3 regions of the Sporolactobacillus caesalpiniae genome follow, and region 1 is predicted to be linked to each of the others. Evidence: riboswitches for the same ligand, from Rfam matches in the RefSeq annotation. Region 1 holds a riboswitch; each other region holds the start of a gene.

Region 1 (6,071 bases):
CTCCCATCCAAAATAGTCACAGATCAAACATTCTATAACCAATTCTTTTCCGTCAATGGTGATGGTTCACTGTTTATCCCATTGTTTATGCTAAATATTTTTCAGAAAAATCTTCTTCTGCAAGCGGTCGACTATAATAATAGCCTTGAATGGCTCGGCATCTGCATGATTCGATTGCGAGCAGTTGTTCCTTTGTCTCAATACCCTCCACAATCACGTCGATCCATAATTGTTCGGCCATGGACACAATTGCAGTCACAATCGCTTGATCTCGATTGCTTTTGGCAATATCCAAAACAAATGATCGGTCAATTTTTAATTGATTGATCGGTAAACTCTTCAAGTAACTGAGTGAGCTGTATCCCGTTCCGAAATCGTCGAGACTGACACCAACGCCAAGTGCTCGGATCTCGTTCAGAATCTTAATTGAGCGCTCCAAGTCCTCCGCCATGGTTGATTCAGTGATCTCTAGTTCCAGATATTCAGGACATAGTCCGCTCACTTCCAATGCATGGCACACCCGTTTCACTAATGAATCGTCATGAAATTGATTAAAAGAGAGGTTTACTGAAACAGGAACTCGTGGAGCACCTCGATCCTGCCAGCTCTTCATCCGTTGACATGCCTCTTTAAGCACCCACCAGCCGATTTCACGAATCATGCCCGTCTCTTCAGCGACAGAAATGAAGCCGCTTGGAGGGACGATGCCGCGCTTTGGATGTTTCCAGCGGATCAGAGCCTCAACGCCGATCAATGTCCCGTTGCACGCGTTGACTTGCGGCTGATAAAACAAGACAAATTGATGGTTGTATAAAGCGGTTTGCAATTCGTTCTCAGTGCTTACTTTCATTATAAGCTGTTGATGAAGCTCATTGTTATAAAAGAAATAGCTTTCTTTGTTGCTTTTCTTAGCTTCCCTCAACGCCGCCTCAGCGCTCGCCAAAATCTGCACACTGGAGGTACCGTCATAAGGATATTCGGAGATGCCGATGCTGAATGTTGCATAGATTTCTTTTCCTTCAATAGTGTGCGGTTTCTCAGTGGTGTGCACAAGTTTTTCAGCTATATGAATTAATCCGCGTTTGTTCAAACAACTTTTGCAGATAATCATAAACTCGTCGCTGCTGATTCGAAATAATTCCGCGTTCATTCCATTAAGCGTCTGATTAACCCTTCCGGACAGAGAAATCAGTAACTCATTTCCGATACTTCTTCCGAATATTTCATTTATTATTTTCAACCGGTCAATATTGATTTTCAAAAGTGAAAACGATTGCTTGCTTATTTGACAAGTCTTGATTAAGTCAACAATTGTCTCTTCAGCAACCAAATTATTAGGTAACCCTGTAAGTACATCATGAAAAGCCTTAAAACGTATTTCCTCCGCTTTTTGGATCTCGTACGCTTTCTTCATCTGCTGATAGCTGTCCATGACCAATTGATAGTTCAGATTAAGCACTTTGCCTAACGCATCGGAAATCGTCAGTGCTTGTTCGCTGTAATTGACAGCTTTGATGATCCCATCCATAAGTCTGCGCTGATACAGATGGTTAAGCGCGGCTTGATTGGTCAAGTTTAGATGATGATCAAAGAAAAAAGCCGCCTGGTCCCTGCATATCGTCAGAAAGTGCTGATCGATGATTCCACTGAAAACACTCCGAGCTTGCGTTACGTACATGAGTGTCAGATCTTCTTTTGTCTTCTCAGACAGAACCATACTTTGTATATTGAATAAATCGGAAACAGATTGACTCATCTGCTGAGCAACATGGGCGAAGTCGTGTAACATAAACGGGCGCATCCATCTTACCAATTGTAAATCCAACATGTGGATTTGCGTCAGGCTAATCCGCTGTTTAACCAAATGGTCGCTAATTGATAAATCTACCGCTTGCTTCTTCACTTCCGCGAGCCATTTTTCTCGATTTAACTGTTCCCCCATCTTGTGTTCACCCTCATCATTTCTTTGCTGCCTTAATTTCGTAATTGAGAGACTAATACATTCTTTTTATCGTCACAAGAGGAACAAAAGTGAACAGGTTCATGATTGATTCAAAAAAATTTTTAGCAAAAAACAAAACATTGACGAACGGTCCATTCCATGTTAGTATTCAAATTAACTTAATTAATCTCTTATTGCGAGCGGCGGAGGGACTGGCCCTATGAAGCCCGGCAACCTTTCAGATTTATGAAAAGGTGCTAATTCCAGCAAGATTTCTGTTTTAGAGATCTTGAAAGATAAGAGGGTGCGGATGATATGTCAAGCCTCTCTATTAAACTAGAGAGGCTTTTTGTTTGTCCCCTCAAAAAAATAGGATTGCAGAACACAGGAGGATGATCATGAGTAACGTATTAAGCGCGAATCTTGGATACCCGAGAATTGGTGAGAAAAGAGAATGGAAAAAGGCACTTGAACAATTTTGGGCAGGAAAAATTTCAAAAGAAACTTTTCTAGATACGGTAAAAACATTGCGATTAAGTTATCTAAAAAAACAAAAGGACATTGGTGTCGACCTGATTCCAGTTGGCGACTTCAGTCTCTATGACCATGTTCTTGATACCGCCGTTCTTTTTGGTTTAATCCCTGATCGATTTAAATCAGACGAAAAAGAAGTATCCCTCGAAACCTATTTTTCGATCGCCCGAGGCAACAAAGATGCAGAAGCATCGGAAATGACAAAATGGTTTAACACAAACTATCACTATATCGTTCCGGAAATCACTAATGATACGAAGCCTTATCTCACTAGGAACCGCCTTCTTGATCTGTTCAACGAAGCGAAAACAGAACTGGGTATTATTACAAAGCCCGTTATTGTAGGACCAATCACATTATTGAAACTCTCAAAAGGTTATGATGACGATCACTTTACCACACTGCTTGACGCACTGCTTCCTCTATACGCCCAAGTACTAGGCGAGCTGCAAGCGGCCGGCGCGGAATGGGTACAGATTGATGAACCGATTCTTGTTAGAGAACAAAGCGAAGAAGATCTTGCTGCATTCAACCGCGCTTACAAATTTATTAAAGAAAGCGTTCCTGAATTAAAACTTCTGCTTCAAACCTACTTCGAAGCGATTGACGACTACAAAGAAGTTGTGCAATTGCCTGTAGATGGAATCGGACTTGATTTTATTTACGGCAAAGAAGCGAATCTGGCCGCGATTAAAGCATACGGCTTTCCGGAAGACAAAGTACTTGCCGCTGGAGTTGTTGACGGCCGCAATATCTGGAAGACTGATTTAGCTGCAACACTTGCCGAACTTCAAACCTTGCTTTCAGCGGTTAAGGATCACGGAAAACTTTGGGTCACTCCGTCATCAAGTCTGCTGCATGTGCCGGTAACGGTATCCAATGAAAACGATCTGGATTCGGTCTTACTGAACGCACTTTCCTTCGCAGATGAGAAACTGAACGAAGTCGTTACGCTTGCTAAGGGACTAAGCGAAGGCGAAGCCGCAATCGCTGACGCTGTTCAGAAGAGCAGCGCAGACCTTCAAGCGCTACAGCAATCGGCGCACCGCAATAACCAAGCGGTTCAAAAAGAAATCGACCAATTAGGCGATGAACTGCCGACACGTCCGGGCTCATACAAGCTGCGCCAGCAAATTCAGGCCGACGCGTTCAATCTGCCGCCACTGCCGACGACAACGATTGGAAGCTTTCCGCAGACAAAGGAAGTTCGCCAAGCACGACGTAATTGGAGAAAGGGCGAATGGTCCGACGCTAAATACGAACAGTTCATTAACGACGAGACAGCAAAATGGATTCAAATTCAGGAAGATCTCGGCATCGATGTACTCGTGCATGGCGAATTTGAACGAAACGACATGGTTGAATATTTTGGTGAAAAGCTCGCAGGCTTCGCCTTTACCCGTTTTGGCTGGGTTCAGTCTTACGGCTCGCGTTGCGTGAAGCCACCACTGATCTTCGGTGATGTATCATGGATCGCACCGATGACTGTCAAAGAAAGCGCCTATGCACAATCGCTGACGAAAAAGCCGGTAAAAGGTATGCTCACCGGACCGGTTACAATCTACAACTGGTCGTTTGTTCGCGATGACATAAGCCAAGCGGAAGTCTTCAATCAAATTGCGCTCGCATTGAAAAAAGAAGTGCACGCACTTGAAGAGGCGGATATTCGCATGATCCAAGTCGACGAGCCTGCGCTTCGTGAAGGTTTGCCATTGAAGGAAGCAAAGAAAGCCGGCTACCTCCATGATTCTGTTTATTCGTTCCGTCTCGCGACCACATTCGTCAACAACGACACACAAATTCATACCCATATGTGTTATTCTGAGTTCGATGAAATCATCGATACTATTGATGCACTGGATACCGATGTCATTTCGATCGAGGCCGCCCGCAGCCATGGTGAAATCATCGCCACATTTGAGGATTTTGACTATAAAAAAGGCATCGGACTTGGCGTGTATGACATCCACAGTCCACGCATCCCAAGTGTCGAAGAAATGAAATCTTATGCCGAACGCGCGTTGAAAGTTCTTGATCCAAAGGTTGTCTGGATCAATCCGGACTGCGGTCTTAAGACACGACGCCCGGAAGAGACCATTCCAGCACTCAAGAACATGGTCGAAGCCGCTTACGAAGTGCGTGAAGAACTTAGTAACCACGTTGGAAAATAAGTACTATTAAATAAGAAGCAGAGCCGCGATCATTGTCGCGGTTCTTTTTTTGGTATGCTTTTTAAACTGTAGCGCACAGTAAATACGAACTGCGCAACAAAACAATACCTGATAAAAAGAGACGGACAATTTTGCATTGTCCAGGCGAAATTATCGGAGTTCAAAGAAAAATATCCCCGTTCAGAGCAAAGTGTCAGCGCTCAGGCAAAAATATCAGCGTTCAGAGCAAAGTATCAGCGTTCAGGCAAAAATATCAGCGTTCATTCGTTATGGTGTTGAACTTTCTAGGAATTCGGTTCAACTTTTCGTTCGTTGGGTTGAACTTTTCAAGGTTTAGGTTCAACTTTTCGTTCGTTAGGTTGAACTTCTGGTCTTCGGTTGAACTTTTCCTCTCTTCGGTTGAACTTTTCCTCTCTTCGGTTGAACTTTCCACTCGTTAGGTTGAACCCTCTTGGTTGAACTTTCCACTCGTTAGGTTGAACCCTCTTGGTTGAACTTTCTAGGGGTTCGGTCTAACTTTTCCTCTGTTCAGTCTCACTTTTTATGGTTTGGTCTAAGCTCTAATTTTTCAGTCGAGTATCTTCCGTCTACTGTTCGTGAATGGAAATGTGGATTCTTTTTTCTGAACCATTAAAATTGTTATCCTTTTTTTTCTTATAACGAAAACTTAAATTCTCCGAGCCTCTGGTAAAGGCAAGGATCCGTTGCAATGACCAGCCTAGTATTCGAAGTATTCGGCTTGGCACCTGATGTGCTTCCGCAGGATGGAGTAAGTTCGACGTTACTCGCAGGAAGTGGGCAATGTGCAATGTCAAGGGTTCTTTTTTTTGCCGGGTCGCTTACGTTCTCTGTTATTTTTTTTCATGCAAAAAAAGAGCCTAAGGGCTCTTTTGCTGCTCTTACATATTATGGCTTGAATCGCGAAGCTCGACTTTCGGATGCTTCTGCTGAAACCAGCGCAAGGAAAAGTCGTTTTCAAAAATAATGACCGGACGGTCTTTATAATCAGACACAACCAAATTATTGGAATTGCGTCTGAGTGCTTCAGCTTCCTCGCGATTCGCGATCCACTTAGCAACCTGATGCGGCATGCGCTCAATGTCGAGATCAACGCCATACTCGGCTTGCATGCGGTAAACGAACACGTCAAACTGCAGCGTTCCGACAACACCGAGAATCGTTTCTTCGTACTGCGTCTTGTAAACCTGGATCGCGCCTTCTTGAGCAAGCTGACTCACGCCTTTCAAGAAGTGCTTTTGCTTCATCGCGTTTTTAGCGCGAACCTTCGCAAAATGTTCCGGAGAAAATTGCGGCAATGCGCCGAAGTTAAAGGTATCCTTCGACCTGCACACCGTATCCCCGATCTGATAAAAGCCTGTATCATAGAGACCGACAATATCTCCGGGATATGCGTCGTCAATCAG
Region 2 (6,071 bases), on a different contig from region 1:
TATAAATCAAAACAAAAAGGCTGTCCGTTCCGTATGCAATCATCAAAAAAAGTTAACAAATGTTCACTTTATTTGTGACAAACATTAGGTGAAAAACCGTTAAAATAGAGTTAAATGTAACAATTGTATCTCTGTTTTTCAACTTGAATGATTGTGATGGGAAGGAAAAATCCATGGTATTAAGTGAAATCGAATATTTAATTAATTTTCTGGACGCACACAATGTACCGACAATTAACAAAAGTAGACACACCTATCTGACTTATCACGGCCTTGAAGAACGGTATACGTATGTTCTCAAGAAGGGCATTATAAAAAACAGCATTATTCTTCAAGATGGACGCGAATTTAATCTCTCTTATATCGTAAAACCGGATGTTATCTCGTTGCTTCGAGATGAGGTTTCCAAGTTTACGGAACAGCCATTCAATGTACGTGTGGAATCCAACGAAGCGACTTTCTATCAAGTGGATCGCGTCACCTTTTGGAAATATGTCAATGCGACACCGGAGCTGCAGAACTATATCAAAAGCTATTATCGTAAGAAATTATCGGAGAATATTTTCCGTTCCCAGCGAATGATCATGAATGGAAAAAAAGGCGCGGTTTGCGCCTTTATTTACAGTCTGATTGATTTATTCGGGCGCAAAGTGCGTGAGGGGATTTTGATTGATTTCATGTTAACAAATGATGACATCGCCGGCTTCTGCGGTATCAGTGCGCGCAGCAGCGTCAATCGAATGCTTGGTGAGTTAAAACGTGACGGCGCGCTGATGGTCAAGAATCGAAAACTGATCATCACAGATATAAGTTATCTTTTGGATCACATTGCTAACTAAAATGAACGATACACATCCTATATGGAACAGAGGCTGTCTGTATAACAACTCTTATACTGCGCTCCGGTTGCTCGCTTTCCACGGCCGACCCGGAAATCTCCTCGCTTAATACCCATGAACTGCGGGGTCTCCCTTGATTCGCTGATCCCGTGTATGAGTCTCACACCTGTGCTCTTGATTCATAATTTATGTATGGTGTCTCAAAGTCAAAAACGGACTTTGGGGACACCCGCTTTCTTGCCCTTGAAACAACTCGATTTCCGATCCCTTCCTAATTCACTTACCAAAAAAACGCCTCAACTTATTCAGTTCAGGTTGTTCCGTACTCACCAATTGAATACTCAAACAAAGAAAATATTACAATTTTATGTCACTTACACTTTTTAAACCAAGTAATTCGATAAAATTTAATTGACATAGGATTAGTATGAATTATATCTAATGATCATCGTAACGAACTCCCGGAACGCGTCTGGGAATGTGTTGTAAGAACGTTTTACATCACCTTTATTAAAATTGAACACTAAAGGTCTTATCAAGAGTGGTGGAGGGACTGGCCCAATGAAACCCGACAACCAGCACACTGTGCATGGTGTCAATTCCTGCAGATTAAATTCTGGCAGATAAGAAGAGACAGCGAAAACAGCTGCTTTTCTGATTCTGTGAAAAGCGGCTGTTTCTATACGTTAAAAATTGAACGCCTAGGCTAGTTCGTTTATTTCATTACAGAGACGAGGGGGAGTATCCATGAATTTAAAAAAAGGAATGATTCTAGCTTTATCTTTTCTATTAATTATTTTGACGCTTTCGGGATGCGGAAGTGCGTCCGACAAAAAAAGCAGCAGTACTAAAGTCAATAAAAACACAGTCACAATCGGTGCAACGGATTCCTTGTCCACGATCAATCCGTTGCTCGTGGATCTAACTGAACTAGGGAAATATGCCATCGGGCTCAATTTTCTGCCATTAATTGAGCTTGACAGCAAACTGAATGTTGTCGGTCAGTTAGCGGACAGCGTGACAACAAAAGACAATCGGACCTTTACCGTCAAAATTAATAAAAAAGCAAAATGGTCGGACGGCAAAGCAATTACGGCAGATGACGTGATCTTCTCGGTGCTGAGATTAACCAATCCTAAGGTTGGAAATGTAAATATAGGCGGTTATGCCGTGCTAAAAGGATTTAACGATAGCGGAAACTCTCCGGATGGAGCAAAAAGCATTGCCGGCGTGAAAAAGATAGACAGCAAAACAGTAGTATTCGTTACAAAAGCCCCACTGTCGATCGCAACCTTTGACAATACAATTGGGCGCTATCTATTTACCATTCCAAAGCATGTATTACAAGATGTCAGCCCTGATCAATTGGGCAAATACAGCTGGTTCAATAAACCAACTGTCGTCAGTGGTCCCTACAGGCTAACAAAATATGATTCCAATCATTACATCTCCTATACTGCAAATGAAGACTACTGGAGAGGCGCTCCGAAAATCAAAAATCTGAACATAAAAATTGTGCCATCAAGCCAGTTGTACTCTGGACTTAAATCCGGTGAAATTGATTTTGTGCAACAAACATTAGGTGTATTCCCACAAGAAGATTATAAAAACGTTCAAAAATTAGGCAACGTAAAAACAGTACTGGAGCAGCCGCTCACCAATCAGCTCGTTTCAATAAATACTAAAACGATTTCCGATGTTCGTATTAGACGGGCAATTCAACTGGCGTCCAATCGTGAAGAAATAGTGAAGAGTTTGCTGCATGGAAATGGTGAGATCGTTGATGGATTCCTTTCGTCATACAGCCCGTATTTTGACTCATCGATCAAACCGGCCGCATTCAATTTGAAAAAGGCAAAAAAACTCGTTGAAGAAGCGCATTGGGACAAATCGAAGGAATTGACTTTTCTCGTCAATTCTGGTGACAGCACCTTTGTCCAAGCAGCCGATATTATCGCAGCAAATCTGAAGACAATTGGTATAAAAGTGAATGTACAGACTCAAGATCTGTCCAACCTTCTGACCAAAGCTTCAAAGCATCAATTCGATTTGTTCGCCGTTCAATATACGCTATCCCCAATCGATCCTTACCCGGATGTTGATTGGATCGTCAACAGTGATGGAGACTGGCCGCAGTATAAAAATAGTCAACTAGCAGCAAATCTTTCTAAGATTCAATCGGCGAAGAATACAGAAGAAACAAAAACGCTGTACAGCAACATTAATAAAATCGTTCAAAAAGATGTTCCTGTTTACTCAGCATATATTTTACGTTCGCTAGGCGCTTATAATAAGGATCTCAAAAATGCTCAACCGCATATCTACGGTTCCTTCAACACGATTGAAAAATGGGAATGGAAAAAATAAGCTTGTAAATAAAGGAATGAGTTTCAATGGATCATTTGCTTGAAATCAAACATCTGGAAACCACCTATACCGTTCATTCCGAAGAGCGGACTCTTGTTCACGATGTCAGTTTGCATGTAGATAAGGGCGAGACGTTGTGTCTGGTCGGCGAATCAGGGTCCGGTAAAAGTATCACCATGCTTTCTGTTTTAGGATTATTAAAAAACAACGGCAAGGTTACTTCCGGATCAATCAAATTTGAGAATCAGGAATTACAGCGTCTCACGGATCACAAGCTGGATAAGATCCGTGGAAATCAGATCAGCATGATTTTTCAAGATGCGTTGACAAGTCTCAATCCTGTATTCACTATCCGAACCCAAATAGAAGAAATCATTGATGCCCATCTTAAATGTTCCGGCAGAGAGAAAAAAGAACGAGTGATTGACCTACTGAACCAAGTAGGTCTTTCTGATTATGGATTGATCTTAAAAAAGTATCCTCACGAATTGTCTGGGGGACAAAGGCAACGCGTGCTTATAGCCATCGCACTGGCGTGCAATCCTAAGGTTCTGATCGCCGACGAACCGACAACGGCATTGGATGTTACCATTCAAGCTGGAATCATGAATCTTCTCGATCAATTAAAAAGAAAAAGAAATATGGCTCTGATCTTAATTACTCATGATATGGGCGTCGTGGCCCAGATGGCGGATCGAGTGGCAGTGATGTACGCAGGACAAATCATTGAAGAAGCAAAAGTGAACGACATTTTCCTGTACCCGAAACATCCCTATACAAAAGCGCTTCTTCAGTCGATTCCTGATGTCGCGCTTTCAAAATCAAAGATAATTGAACCAATAAAAGGTGTTGTACCAGAAACATATTACCAGATAAAAGGATGTCGTTTTGCTGATCGATGTTCGTTCAGACGACCGGCATGTGTGCAAAATGTCCAACCATTTAGAAAAATACAGGGATCGTATGTACGTTGCCACTATGCGGAAGAATTGCTGAATGGAGAACAATGATGGGTAACGATAGTGTATTGAAAATCATTAAACTCAATAAAATCTATAAGGTTCAGTCCGCCTCATTTTTTACGAAAGCTGTTGTCCATGCCGCGTGCGATGTATCCTTCGAGATCAATAAAGGAGAAATATTGGGACTTGTCGGCGAGTCAGGCAGCGGAAAGACAACCGTAGGCAAGCAAATTGTCGGATTGGAAAAGCCTACATCAGGGATTATCCAGTTTTACGGCAAAGATACGACGACGTTCACGCCTAAAGAAAAGAAAGCGAACCGAGTGAAGATACAGATGATTTTTCAAGATGCTTACTCTTCTTTAAATCCGAGGAAAAATGTCTTTACTATTCTAGCAAAACCTATCTTGGTGAACCATATCGTTCCAAAGCATGAAGTCGATGCATATATTGACCATCTACTTAACCTTGTCGGTCTTTCCAGAAATTCAAAAGATAAATACCCGCACGAATTTTCGGGAGGGCAGCGGCAGAGAATCGGCATCGCTCGCACTCTATCGCTTAAACCGGAGCTCTTAATCTGTGATGAACCCGTTTCAGCGCTTGATGTTTCCATTCAAGCCCAGATTTTAAATTTACTTAAAGATATAAGAGACGAACTAAATCTATCAATGCTTTTTATTGGTCACGGGCTCAGTGCCGTTAGCTACGTAAGTGATCGGATTGCCGTGATGAATAAAGGGCGAATTCTTGAAATTGCTGAATCCGCCGAACTGTTCAGTCATCCTGTTCATCCCTATACCAAAGTCTTAAAAGATGCGATTCCAATCGCGAGTCCTCTCGTTAAATCGATGAAATCGGAAGCAAACGCTCATGGGCTTTGGAACGCAGATGATGATTCACCACTCAAGCTTATTGATCGGCACACGAGTCATTATGTGAAATCCTCCATTCTGAAGGGAAAAGGACTATGAGAAAATATGTCATAAAAAAAATTCTATTTGCTCTTCCGATTCTCATGGGTATTACAGTCATTGACTTCCTGTTCATGAGCTATGCGGGTAATCCACTGGAAATGATCCATGGGCCTAAGATCTCTCAAGCCGCTGTGAATGCGAAGGCAATTGAATACGGATTAAACAAGCCTTTCTATGTCCAATATTTCGTGTGGCTCAATCAAGTGCTCCATGGAAATTTCGGCTATTCCTATAAAAGTTTTCAGCCTGTATCGGATTTAATCGCCAGCCATGTCGGACCCACACTGCTGATCATGGGCAGTGCTCTTTTCATTAGTATTGCGCTCTCGATTCCTATTGCCATTTACAGCGCAACACATCAATATTCACGGAAAGACTACACTATTGTCACAGCATCCTTTATTGGAACGAGCATCCCGAGCTTCTTTCTCGCTTTAGTCCTGATTTATCTTTTCACAGTCAAATTAGGTTTGCTCCCCTCCAGTGGGATGAGTGAGCTCGGCAGCACAACACGCATTGGTGATGTGCTTAGTCATATGCTTTTGCCTGTCAGTGTATTGGTTGTCGCAACAGTAGGAAGCAACGTTCGCTATATCCGTTCTGCCATGCTGGAAATCCTGCAAAAGGACTATCTACTGATGGCCAAGGCTAAAGGTCTTGGTCGATTTCTGGTCATTAATAAACATGCATTAAAAAATGCGCTGATCCCCATTATCACGGTGATTGGCATGCAAATTCCACTGTTGTTTGGCGGTACCGTGATTATTGAGCAGATTTTTTCTTGGCCTGGATTAGGTCTTTTAACCATGACAGCGGTACTAAATCATGATTATCCTGTCATTATGGCCGTCTGCCTGTTAACAGCTATAGTTGTGCTTATCACCAATTTATTAACCGATATTTTTTATGCAGCGGTGGATCCGACA
Region 3 (6,071 bases), on a different contig from region 1:
CTCATGCACGAATTTCGTGATCCAATGCACGAAAAAAGTGATTCAATGCACGAAAATCAGAGTTCTATGCACGTAACTCACTCCTGATCCGGGCTCATGCACGAAATTCGTGATCTGCCGTGCATCTTACGTCTACTCTTTCGTAAAAAGGCACAAAAAAAGCATGCTTTTATACATGCCTCAAAAAATTGTTCGTTTAATCAGAATAGCGTATTCCATGTCTTCGGACCGATAATTCCATCTACCGTCAGCCCGTGACGTTTTTGATAGGCTTTAACAGCCGCCTCCGTCTTCGGGCCGAAGATCCCATCGGCAGTAATCGAAAGAGCGCGTTGAATTCGCTCCACATTTTTCCCTTTGCTGCCTTGTTTGATCAGTGATCCTGGATATGGAACCACTACCGTTCCGGATGATGCATTTGATTGTTTTTCGGCAGCCTTTTTCTCAATGGCCTTGGACAACGCCGAACGTGTCTTTGCGCCGACGATCCCGTCAACAGCAATTTTATAATTAGTTTGAAGTATTCGAACTGCTTTATCAGTCGCCGCCCCAAAAATGCCATCTGCACCTGCCTTACCAACACTATAACCTGCTTTGATTAAATCCTGCTGCAGCTTCGTCACTGCTGATCCTTTATCACCTTTTTTAAGCAATTGATCTAGTTGTGATCCTCCTGCTGGTTTTGCCGCGACAGGTTTGGACGCTTGATTTGGCGCGCTCTCTATTTTAATCTCCTTGCCGAGTATACCTTCAGCAATCGCTTTGCCAATGGCATCTGTTTTTCCGGCAACAATTTCCGCATCCGCCTTTGTATCCACAAATCCGCATTCAACAAGAATAGCCTGCGACTTAGTATTCCGAAGTACGTAAAGGCTGCTGTTCTTCTTGATCCCGCGACTGCGCAACCCCGTGACCGCGCATACTTTAGTTAAAACACGAGCCGCAATCGCATCGGTTTTGTTGTCGTATTGATACACTTCAATGCCGGTTCCGCCGCCTGCATTGAGATGAATAGCTACCGCTAAAGTGAGCCCACTATGCGCATTCACTTTCTGTACGATCGCAGCTAGATTTTCGTTCTGCGTTTTTCCTTGATCATCCGTGTCGTCATACACAGTCTGACCTGCCGCGCGTAAATACTTGATCGTCGCGTCTTTAATCTGGCGATCCACCACTTCTTCCTTGATGTATCCCCGTGCTCCTGGAACGAATGCATTATGTCCCGCATGAATACTGTACTTCGCCATGATTCGACAACTCCTTTTCTATATTTCTATGTCCGTCCTTCTATTTTGAAAAAGACAGTTCACTAGATAGATAGAAAAGACACGTACGCCTGGTGAGGTTCTGGAAAATATCATTAGGAGAGCGTAAAAAAACCACCCACGAGACAATAGTCTCACGAATGGCTCTTTCATTCGATGGTTAACTAATCACGAACTCAATCAAGCAAAAATTCGAGCAATTGCTTCATAATCTGAATCATTTAGCTGAAGGCTTCCACTCTGCACATTCGCAAGCAATTGCTCCGGCGTACGCGCGCCTGGAATTACCGGTCCAATCAACGGATTTTTCATATACCAAGCAAGGACAAGCTGAGCCACTGTTGCTTCGTAATTTGCAGCGATTGGCTTCAGCTGTTCAACTTTTGCAACATTTGCTTTTAGCTGATCCGATTTATAGAGATCAATGGTTAAGCGATGATCCCCTTCTTCAAAATGCGGCAGGTTGTCCGGAGCGTAACGTCCAGTCAGAAGAGCGGCAGCGAACGGCTCATACGGAACAAATGAGATGTGCTGTTCATTTAAATAGGGTACCAATTCCTTAACCGCATCCTGTTGAAGCAGATTGTATTGATTCTCCACCAAGTCGACATAACCATCCGCGTCTGCCTCTTTCACCAGATCCAAACTAAAATTAGATACGCCGATTGCACGAAGCTTTCCCGCTTCTCTAAGCCGTTGCAGCGCGCCGACTGCTTCAGCTTTCGGTGTGTCCTGATCGGGAAAATGAATATAAAAGATGTCTAAATAATCGGTATGCAGACGTTGCAGGCTTTCGTCCACAGATTTAGTCAAGAAATCCGGGGTATTGTTCAACGTCACCTTTCCATCGGCAGTCACCTGTTGTGCACCCTTCGTCGCCAAAACCACTTTGTGACGATCATTCTTTTGCAGCACTTCACCGATCAGCTCTTCAGAATGGCCGAGGCCGTACATAAATGCTGTATCAATCATTTCAACGTCATGATCTATCGCCGTCTGGACAACCTTTTTTCCGGTTTCATCATCCAAATTCGGAAACAAATTGTACCCGCCGATCTTGTTGGTTCCAAGGCCAAGAGGATTAACGTTTAATTCTGTTCGTCCGATTTGAATCTTTTCCATCAAATCACCAGCTTCACTAAAGATTACTTTTATCATAAAAAAGAAGTGATAACGTTGTCAAAAGGTATGCCTGTCAGCCAAAGAATGAATAAAGACCGCCTTTCCTTTTTTATTCCATATTAGAATTCCATAATTAAGTAGTTTTCACTGATACCTTAATAACTGGGCAGTCAAAAGTTCTAGGCTCTTAAGAAATCATTAATTCGTCCTGTAACTCAGGTGTTTCCTGCTTTTCTCGAATTATTTGCGTTATGGCTAAATGCTGATTTCGGGCAAACCGTTGAAAAATCGTCTGACGTAAATGAGCCATAATGGTTGCTTCTGAAGCTGCTCCCTTGGATGGGGTTCGTAAAAAGCGAAAAAGATTCTTTTGTCTCTTCGTGTCATGACGCAACGCAATCATCTGAAGCAAGCCCATCGCGATGCAGTGGCACATCATGGATCCTTCAATCGCTTTGACCGTTTGAACAATCCGTTTTTGTGCGCGGTCTTCGGTTATGTGATCCAGCGGATCGGGTTCATCCGATTTGCGATAACGGTTCAGTTTGGGCATCGAACGGCTCCAAAAATGATAGGCAAAAGCACCGAGTGACTGTTTCATCGCTCGAAAAGTAGTTTCGGTGGTAAAACGCCAGGCATAAAGCCGGATGATGGCCTCCGGTTCTAAGGATTGATCCGTGCTGGCAAGAATCGAACGGCGTCCACCCATCACAACGAGCACAAAACGCAGTTCTTGATACAGTCCTTGCCCCCAAAGCAGATCAAGGCAGAGATAAGAGACCGTCTCTTTTTTCCCATAAAGAGACAGACGGGTCGTTTGAAACTGGTTCTCCTGCGTTTCAAACAGTGTGCTTACATGCACTTTGGTTCCTTTTTTCCGTGGACGTCCCCGTCCGCCCGTTTGAACGGGGTGTTCATAAGCCACGCAGGAGGTTTTTGCTTTCGTCACCAGATCCAGTTGCGTGCTTCCTTCCTGATTCCGTTGATTCAACCGACGAAGTGCAGGTACAGACAAGAAATAACGGTCAAGTAGAAACAACGCACGTCCCAGCACCCGAGCGGCTGAAAATCCTTGATCAATCATTTGCACCACGTGGGAGTCTTGATTTTCATCGCACGTTTCCCATTGACGAATCGTCTGGACACCATCATGAAGGCGAAGAAAAAGAGGTAGGCAGAACAACTTTCCAGCGTTTCCGATCAGGATGCCCACAGAACCCCAGAGATGTCCAAAGATGAAGGCGGACTTGGATACATCCTCGGACTCTTGAAACAATTTCTTCACAGCGGGCATGTAGCGGGCTTCTTTCGCCTGTTTGACGCCATCGCCAACGAGAACCACGGCGCCCGCTTCATGCTTGAGCGGCGCAAACTTGAGCACCACGCGCAGCCACTGTTGCCGTAGTTCGCTCAAAGACCATGCGGAAGAACGAAAGAAATGAATCATGGACTCATAACCCTTCGGGTTTAGGGACAAGTCACGAATCACCGAAGTGATTCCGAGACAGTCAGAACGTATCATCAAACCGATAATGATCACAACAAACCATTGAAACGTAGCGAATCTATGGAAACAAGAACGGAAGAACAGAAGTACAGAATCAATAAATTTTAACATGGCACTAGTCAATCGCGAAGGAACACGATAGAATAAGAACTACGATAACCCTTGGCGATTTTATCCTCTCTTTTGTCGTAGAAATAGAGGATACCATAAAATCCCATTTAAGGGTTATCCTTTTGTTTATTCACACAGAACTTTTCACTCTCCAGTTAATAAATACTTGAAAAAAATATCGTTTTGTCGTAAACTACAAATCAATCAAATAATTAACTACAATTCTTATCTAGAGAAGTCGAGGGACTGGCCCGATGACGCTTCAGCAACCGTCGTTTCACGACAAGGTGCTAATCCCAGCTGACACAATCATGTGCGGAGGGATAAGAAGAGACTCGAACATGCAGCCTTCTTCTTCCTGAAGAGGGCTTTTTTCATTAAAACGGATTGAGTCACGCACAAATCTGCCGCGGCCATCTAAAATCTAGTGAGCAGATCCATGACGGCAAAAGCCGGCGGTTGCACGAGAAGAAATAGAGTTGAGGAGGAAACAGAAATGACAGTAACCCTAGTAAAAAAAGCGCCATTCAGATCTGATCAAGTAGGAAGTCTCTTACGCCCGGCTGAATTGAAAAGAGCTCGTGAACAGTTTGACGCCGGTGAGATCGACAAAGCAGCTCTGAATCAAGTTGAAGACGAAGAGATAAAGAAAATTGTTGAGAAGCAAATCAAGTCGGGATTAAAGGCTGTGACTGACGGAGAATTTCGTCGAAGCTGGTGGCATTTGGACTTTCTTGCCGAACTAAACGGTGTTGAATCTTATTCACAAAATGAAAGTTACAAATTTAAAGGTGCAAAGACCCGTGATACGAATGTACGATTCATTGACAAGGTATCTTATAATCCTGATCATTCATTTTTCGATGCTTTTAAATTCATGCAGAGCATCGTTCCGGAAGGCATTCTTGTAAAACAGACAATCCCTAGCCCTACCCTTTATTTCCGTGATCATCGCAGCGATCAAGCGGTTAACTTTTATCCGACTCGTGAAGACTTCTTGGATGATTTGGCAGCTGCGTATCACAAAACCATCCGGCATTTCTATGATCTAGGCTGTCGCTACCTTCAACTCGACGACACGACCTGGGCGTTCCTGATCAACCAGATTATTTTCACTAAATCGGTAGAAGAAAAGGAACGCTATGAGCAACTCGCAAAGGACAGCGTGACGGTCATTAACCAAGCATTAAACGGTCTCCCTGAAGATTTGACGATAACGACACATATTTGCCGTGGGAATTTCCAATCCACGTTCCTATTTTCCGGCGGTTACGGACCGGTAGCAAAATACCTTGCCCAGCTTAATCTCGATGGCTATTTTCTGGAATATGACAATGAACGATCCGGCGATTTTGCTCCGCTCGGTGAAATTTTCACAGAGGGCTCAGACAAAAAAGTTGTCTTAGGACTTGTGACGTCTAAATTTCCAGAACTTGAATCTGAAGACGCATTGCAAAAAAGAATCGAAGAAGCAGCAAACTATGTTCCATTGAAGAACCTTTGCCTGTCAACCCAATGCGGATTCGCTTCAACTGAAGAAGGCAATAAACTTACCGAAGCACAGCAGTGGGCAAAACTAGGGTTAGTGGTTGATGTTGCGAAAAAAGTTTGGAAGGATTAAAGGCCTCCTCTCTTAAAAAGGAAAAGCTCAGCCGTATAGGGACTGAGCTTTTCCTTTTTAATTTTTCAAATTCACCCCAAATGCATCCGCTCTTTAAATTCCTTAATGTTGCTTCTGCTGACGGGAATTTCTGCCTTAAGATCATGCAGACGGACAACATAGGTTTGATTAAACCACGGAACAATCTCTCGAATTTTAGACAGATTGACCGTGTACGAACGATGACAGCGAAAGAAAAGTTTTTGCGGCAGCATCGCTTGAAACTCAGACAGGCTCATTGGCATCGTATACTTTGCATCGTTAGTATAGACGAGCGTCACCTTCTCGCTGGCTTCTGCATAGTAAATGTCGTCAACTTTTTTAACAATAATTTTTTCGTTATTTCGTAGATTGATGCGTTGCGTCCTGCTTGTGGTGTCATTATGAACGTCAGTCGTTTCATCAG

The links. Region 1 has a riboswitch for S-adenosylmethionine ahead of metE (5-methyltetrahydropteroyltriglutamate--homocysteine S-methyltransferase). Riboswitches for the same ligand answer to the same signal wherever they lie in the genome.
Region 2: linked by a shared signal. The riboswitch ahead of ABWW58_RS10055 (ABC transporter substrate-binding protein) and the one ahead of metE (5-methyltetrahydropteroyltriglutamate--homocysteine S-methyltransferase) in region 1 are both predicted to bind S-adenosylmethionine.
Region 3: linked by a shared signal. The riboswitch ahead of ABWW58_RS05770 (vitamin B12 independent methionine synthase) and the one ahead of metE (5-methyltetrahydropteroyltriglutamate--homocysteine S-methyltransferase) in region 1 are both predicted to bind S-adenosylmethionine.

Annotation. Positions count from the first base shown of each region.
Region 1 is NZ_JBEVCB010000001.1:79,329-85,399, reverse strand. Features, by position in the region: gene ABWW58_RS00395 (putative bifunctional diguanylate cyclase/phosphodiesterase) at 86-1,942, opposite strand; SAM riboswitch class I at 2,131-2,245, shown strand; gene metE (5-methyltetrahydropteroyltriglutamate--homocysteine S-methyltransferase) at 2,341-4,647, shown strand; gene ABWW58_RS00385 (peptide chain release factor 3) at 5,547-6,071, opposite strand, start outside.
Region 2 is NZ_JBEVCB010000004.1:334,230-340,300, forward strand. Features, by position in the region: gene ABWW58_RS10050 (Crp/Fnr family transcriptional regulator) at 174-839, shown strand; SAM riboswitch class I at 1,369-1,469, shown strand; gene ABWW58_RS10055 (ABC transporter substrate-binding protein) at 1,587-3,206, shown strand; gene ABWW58_RS10060 (ABC transporter ATP-binding protein) at 3,233-4,216, shown strand; gene ABWW58_RS10065 (ATP-binding cassette domain-containing protein) at 4,216-5,142, shown strand; gene ABWW58_RS10070 (ABC transporter permease) at 5,139-6,071, shown strand, end outside.
Region 3 is NZ_JBEVCB010000002.1:491,225-497,295, forward strand. Features, by position in the region: gene ABWW58_RS05755 (N-acetylmuramoyl-L-alanine amidase) at 201-1,247, opposite strand; gene ABWW58_RS05760 (aldo/keto reductase) at 1,446-2,387, opposite strand; gene ABWW58_RS05765 (transposase) at 2,575-4,005, opposite strand; SAM riboswitch class I at 4,228-4,335, shown strand; gene ABWW58_RS05770 (vitamin B12 independent methionine synthase) at 4,502-5,626, shown strand; gene ABWW58_RS05775 (LytR/AlgR family response regulator transcription factor) at 5,698-6,071, opposite strand, start outside.